DNA from 2 places in the Exiguobacterium sp. 9-2 genome. Region 1 is predicted to be linked to the other one. Evidence: riboswitches for the same ligand, from Rfam matches in the RefSeq annotation. Region 1 holds a riboswitch; the other holds the start of a gene.
What was found. Region 1 has a riboswitch for FMN ahead of ribD (bifunctional diaminohydroxyphosphoribosylaminopyrimidine deaminase/5-amino-6-(5-phosphoribosylamino)uracil reductase RibD). Riboswitches for the same ligand answer to the same signal wherever they lie in the genome.
Positions count from the first base shown of each region.

Region 2: another riboswitch for FMN. It lies ahead of VJ374_RS12450 (ECF transporter S component); the one in region 1 lies ahead of ribD (bifunctional diaminohydroxyphosphoribosylaminopyrimidine deaminase/5-amino-6-(5-phosphoribosylamino)uracil reductase RibD).

Region 1 covers NZ_CP142850.1:2,761,035-2,764,243, forward strand. Annotated here, with positions in the region: gene ribE (riboflavin synthase) at 1-502, opposite strand, end outside; gene ribD (bifunctional diaminohydroxyphosphoribosylaminopyrimidine deaminase/5-amino-6-(5-phosphoribosylamino)uracil reductase RibD) at 487-1,527, opposite strand; FMN riboswitch at 1,686-1,830, opposite strand; gene VJ374_RS14385 (M20 family metallopeptidase) at 2,014-3,209, opposite strand, start outside.
Region 2 covers NZ_CP142850.1:2,371,607-2,374,815, forward strand. Annotated here, with positions in the region: gene VJ374_RS12435 (GNAT family N-acetyltransferase) at 1-374, opposite strand, end outside; gene VJ374_RS12440 (NAD-dependent epimerase/dehydratase family protein) at 371-1,237, opposite strand; gene VJ374_RS12445 (HesB/IscA family protein) at 1,356-1,706, opposite strand; FMN riboswitch at 1,818-1,960, shown strand; gene VJ374_RS12450 (ECF transporter S component) at 2,115-2,681, shown strand; gene VJ374_RS12455 (YuzB family protein) at 2,758-2,991, opposite strand; gene VJ374_RS12460 (NAD(P)/FAD-dependent oxidoreductase) at 3,084-3,209, shown strand, end outside.

The sequences.
Region 1 (3,209 bases):
ACGTCGTCACTTGACGTGAGTGCGGAATCAATGAAATCGAGATCGTTTCCGGCGTGACGCGTTGCAACGTCAGGCTCGTGCCGTTGATTGCAATCGAGCCTTTCGGAATACAATACTTTTGCCACGATCCGACATCAAACGTATACACCATCGCTTCTCCATCCGGTCGCCGACTGATCAGCCGCGCTGTTCCGTCGATATGTCCACTGACGAAATGACCGCCGAAACGACCGTCTGCCGGCATCGCCCGTTCGAGTTGCAATGGGCTTCCGACGCGGTACGTGCCGAGGGCTGTAGAACGGATCGTATCATGGACAGCATCCGCCGTAAAACCGGTTGGGCTCATTGACGTGACCGTCAAACAAATCCCGTCGACGGCGATGCTGTCACCAATCTTCGTTCCTTCGAGCACCCGGTGCGCTTCAATTTCAAGTGCTAATCCATTCGGTCGCGGAATCTTTCGTTTTAAGGTCCCGACTTCCTCAATCAATCCGGTGAACATATCGTCTCCTCCTTTCGGATGTACGTCAGATGGAGATCCGGTCCGACCGTTTCAATCTGATCGATTTGAAAACGTTCTTCGATATCATGTCGTCCGTTCCAGGCAGTCCCTTCAAAAATCGACGGGGCTTGGTAGACTTCAATCTGGTCGACGAGATCTGCTTCAAAGAATGTGGCTTGAATCGTTGGTCCACCTTCAATCAAAACGCTGCGGATGTCTTGTTCGTATAAGCGTTTAAGAATCGCTTCCGGCGTCTCATATTCACCGACGAGCACCGTCACTTGATCATGACTTATCCGAGGAACACTCGTCAGCCAGTACGTTGGATTTTTTCCATCGCAAAAGACTTGCGCGGTCTCTGGCACCCGACCACGGCGATCGACGATTACTCGAATCGGCTCGATGCCTGACACTGCGCGTAAAGTCAGTGCTGGATCATCGACGAGCACCGTTTCACTTCCGACGAGGATCGCATCATGGCGACCACGCAGGGCGCGACCATTCGCGCGTGCTTCTTCTGACGTGATCCAGCGCTGTTCCCCCGTTGCCGCGATCCCGTTCATCGTCTGAGCGATTTTGACGGTCACGGTCGGACGTTTCCGTTCGATCGTTTTCCAAAATGTCTCGTAGAGGACTTCCGCTTCATGCCGTAACAAGCCGACTTCGACTTCGATTCCCGCGTCTTGAAGCCGTTTGATCCCTGAACCAGCGACAATCGCATGTTTGTCTTCCGTTGCGACGAAAACCCGTTTGATCCCGGCTTGTAGAATCGCTTCCGTACATGGTGGTGTCTTACCATGATGGTTGCATGGCTCAAGCGTCACGTAGAGATCAGCACCACGGGCGGCCTCTCCTGCCATTCGCAAGGCTTCGACTTCCGCGTGCGGACCACCGGCAAACCGGTGCGCACCAAAACCGATGATGCGTCCTTGTTTGACGATGACACAACCGACACTTGGATTCGGACTTGTTTGTCCGTTTAACATATGTGCTAATTGCATGGCATAACTCATCATCTGTGACATCGCGTTCGCTCCTTTCAAATAAAAAAGACGCCCCTTGAAAAAGGGGCGTCTGTATAGAAGGGTTCACGAAATACACGGTTCGCCTTCTGCTTTTTCGCATGCAGAAAGAGACCATCTTCTGAAAACATTTTTTCAGAAAACAGCTTGAATCGCGTCGTTTCGTTCTTCTCCCATCCGGACTTTACCGTCGGCCCTGGAATCTCACCAAGTCAGCCATGATGCGTACATCACGGGTCGCGGGCTCGTCGATCGATCGATCGCATCACCGCCGGTTGGGATTTTCACCCTACCCCGAAGAACTGGATTATTGAGTTATACAACTTTAGCCTAGCATATCTTTTTCAAGAAAACAAAGCGCAAATGTTTCGGTATTGGCTCTTTTATGATTTCGTTCCACTTCTGTTACCCCTCCCCAATTCGTGATCTACTGGATACTAAAAATGACTGGAGCACCTGATATCAGTGCGTCCAGTCATTGTGTTCCGGTTACAAATACCCGTTCTTCCGATCGTGGAATTCTTGGGCAATCGCTCCGCGTGTCCGTTCATCAGCGAGGACGCGAAGTGCTGTCCGTGCGAGGATTTTAGCGCCTGCGATCAACGCTTCATCCCCCGCTTCCGAACGGGCGGCTTCTTTGAATGCTTCTGTATGGGCGACGAGATCGTCCGGACCAATCTTGATATACGGATGGATTGTCGGGATGACTTGACTGATGTTACCCGCGTCCGTCGATCCAAGACCCGGTCGTTCGTCGAGGTGCACGATTTGCCCAAGCGCCTCTGCTTCTTCTTGGAAGAGACGATCAAACGTCCGGTTGAAGACGAGATTGTCGACTTCATTTTGGAAAGCGATGACGTCAAGCGTCGCCCCGGTCGCAAGTGCCGCACCTTGCGCGACCGCTTTGACTTTCTCCGTGACGGCATTCAGCCGTTCCCGTGTCGTCGCCCGAATGAAGAAACGTGCTTTTGCGTATTCCGGAATGATATTCGGCGCATCGCCACCATGCGTGATGATCCCGTGGATCCGGACATCATCCGGTAACTGCTGACGTAAGGCGTTGATCCCATTGAAGAGCTGAATGACAGCGTCGAGAGCGTTGATACCTTCTTCAGGTGTCGCCGCTGCGTGCGCGGGACGACCCGTAAAGGCAAAATCGAGCGGATCGACCGCAAGCGAGGACCCCGTGATCCGCGTTTGTCCGGACGGGTGGACCATCAAGGCCGCATCGATTCCTTCAAGCAACTGGTGTTTGACGAAACTGCCTTTCGCACTTCCGTTCGGCCCACCTTCTTCGGCTGGCGTTCCAAGCACGACGACACTCCCACCGACTTCATCAAGCACTTTGCTGACCGCAATCGCCGCTGCGACACTCGTCGTTCCGATGATATTATGACCGCATGCGTGTCCGATACCCGGCAACGCATCGTACTCAGCGAGAAAGGCAATTGTCGCGCCAGGTCGGTCGCTTGACTTCTTCGCGAAGAATGCGGTCTCGTGCCCTGCGACGCCGAGTTCTACTGTAAAGCCTTCTGCCGTCAAACGCTCTGCATGTAGTCGCGAAGCAAAGAATTCCTCGTTACCGATTTCCGGCGTCGCATGAATCCGGTGGCTCGTCTCAAGATACGATTCCCGTTTTTGTTCGATGTCCTGTTCAATCGTCTCTACCCATGTCGTGCGTACTG
Region 2 (3,209 bases), 390 kb from region 1:
TCGAGTCCACGTTGCCGCGCTTCTTCAAGCGCCAATCGAAGACCGGTCGTCGCATATCCTTTCTGACGCTCGGATGGTCGGATGCCGTATCCGATATGTCCGCCGTACAATTTTAAGTTCTCCGTCAAGTCATGCCGGAAGTTTAACGCGCCGACGATTCGTTGTCCGTCGACCATCCAGTACGTCGAATGCGTGACAAGACCTTCTCTGACTGTCGTTTCCATTTCTTTAAGCTCCGCGAAATAGGTAGCGAGCGGTTCATACGTATCCCCGACCGCTTCCGGTACGATCGTTTCGCCCGACTCTCGCCAGTCTTCTAAAAAGGCGCGGTATTCTGTCTCCCATGCAAGAGTTGGTTTCATCAACTGCATCATTGGTGATTGCGCACCTCCTCTTCAATCAAACGATCAAGCCAGTCATCGACATGTTGGAACAGATAGCCCGCTTGTTTTGCGGCTGTCGTATCCATATAAAAATCGCGTTCTGGCGCAAGAGGCGATTCATCCTCTCCTTTTGCGACGATTTGGCTCGTCGTTCCCGCAATACGGTCGATTTTATCCATCAGGTCTTGAATCGATAGGACGCCGTCACTCGCAGCGTTGATCGGTCCTGTCAATTCCGAACGACCACACCATTCAAGAAAGGCAGCGGCTTCGTAACTTGAGATGTAGCCCATCTTCGCATAGTTGTTTTCAGCGATAATCGGACGACCGTCAAGCCCGCGTTTGATATGGAAGACAAGTCGTTCCGTATAATCGTCTGGTCCGAGGACAACAGGAAAACGAACGGCAACGACAGGGAAGGTCGCGCGTTGGAAGAAATAACTCTCCGCTTGGCGCTTTCCTTCGCCATACCCATGTTCCTTCTCAAGATCATATTTCCCGGGAAACGGATTGTAGGCACGTTCCGTGATATTCGCACCACCGTCTTCATAAACAGACATCGTCGACGTCAACACATAGCGTCCGACTTTTCCTTCAAACGCGTCGATCGCGAGCTTTGCTTGATACGGCGTGAAGCAAATGTTGTCATAGATGACATCCCAGTGCTGTTGGCTTAAATCCTTCATCGTACTACTTGACGTCCGGTCTCCTTTGAAAAATGTCAAGCCCTTCGCGACGGGTGGAGTATGCTCACCGCGTGTGACGATCGTCACATCATCCCCCGAATCGGCTAAACGAATTGCTAAGCGTCGTCCGAAATAGCGTGTTCCCCCGAAGATCAATACTTTTCTCATCCTGAAGCCCTCCCTATTCGTAGTAGCATTCACTCTCTGTAATATTTCGAGTAAACTCAACAAGTCTCCTGTATGAGAGCAACAAAAAAATCGTGGACGATGTCCACGATTGGATTCATTAACAGCCACCTGGTGTCCCGGCATTCGTTGCTGTCCGGAATGATGTTCCGCAACCACACGTTGCGATGGCATTCGGATTCGTGATCGTGAATCCGCCACCAAGCATTGACTGTTTATAATCGATTTCCAGTCCTTTGACGACCGGATAATCCTTTTCGTCCACGATGACGGTCACGCCGTGCTGTTCAAAAACGAGATCCGTTTCTTTTTGTTGATCGAATCCCATTCCGTACGACAGACCACTACATCCACCACCTTGGACGAGCATCCGAAGATTTCGTTCATCTGCTGGTGCCTGCGCCATCATGTCCTGGACTTGTAGCGCTGCTGCCTCCGTTAAATGGATCATGTCATCACCTTCCTTTTCTTTAGTATACGCAACTTCTGAGCGAATCGAAACCTAGTTGCTTGAAACTATCTTGAATTCGTTGTATAAATGGTATGTACAATAAAATAATCGTTCCATCTTCAGGGCAGGGTGAAATTCCCGACCGGCGGTAAACAACTCTTTTTAAGTTGAAGCCCGCGAGCGAATAGGGCGCTATTTGCTGATTCTGTGTAATTCAGGAGCCGACAGTACAGTCTGGATGGGAGAAGATGGCGGCATGAGTTTGAATTTGATCGATTTTGCAATAATCGATTAGGTTTATTTAATGCGGACTTCTCCCCTGTTGATCTGATCAATAGGGGTTTCTTTATGGTCGCAGTCATGCCAATACTTCATCGAGAGGAACGAGCAAAAGGAGACAATACTCGTATGAAACGCACACAAAAAATGGTCACTCTGTCAATGTTAGGTTCAATCTCGTTTGTTCTTATGCTTATCAATTTTCCACTACCGTTCTTACCAAACTATCTGAAGATCGACTTCAGTGACGTTCCTGCTCTTGTCGCAGCGATCATGTTCTCACCGGTCGCAGGTGTCATCGTCGAAGCATTGAAGAACGTGTTATACTACATTTTCCGCGGAAGTGGTGTTCCGGTCGGAGAATTCGCGAACTTCGCTGCAGGCGTCGCATTCGTACTACCTGTCAGCTGGTTCTACCACAAAAAGAAATCAACACAAGGTCTCGCAACTGGTCTCGTCGCTGGTACGATCACGATGGCACTCGGTCTTGCGATCCTCAACTATATCTTGATCCTTCCAGCGTATGCATGGTTCCTCGGTATGGATTACATGGCGGATCCAGCTGTCAAATGGACAGCGATCACTGCCGGTATCTTACCGTTTAACGTCATCAAGGCTTTGTTCATCTCGGCACTCTTCATTCCATTGTTCTTGAAACTACGCCCATGGATGATGCGCCGTCAACAATCTGCCTGATCCGAAAAGCTGCGCCCGCTGACGGACACGAATCCCCTCGTTCAGACGAACGAGGGGATTTTTTGGCTGTCCATGCTCACAGCTCATTCTCTTCGATTTTCAGGTAAATCTTTTCAAGCAACTCTTCCGGCGTTTCACCTACGACGGTCTCACCATCTACGAGACAAAAATGGTCAAGCGAACAAATCCCGCAATAACCGAGGCAACCGTATTCGACGACGTCAACATTCGGGTCACGTTCAAGTTGCTCCATGACGACCTGTGTACCAGCCGCTAAGTTACTAATACAAAATTCAATAATCGGATTCACTTTTTTTCCTCCTTCAAGCAGGAAACGACCTGCCTCATGTCGTATTATACAAGGTCAGACTGATTTAGGGGAACTAAGGGGGATTTTACGTTATGAAGCAATTGATCGTACTCGGCGGAGGTTATGGTGGAATGCGGATTTGTGAGCGATTCAAGGACGAGGAAGTTGCCGTCACGCTCGTCGACCGTCTACCGTACCACGCACTCAAAACGGAATAC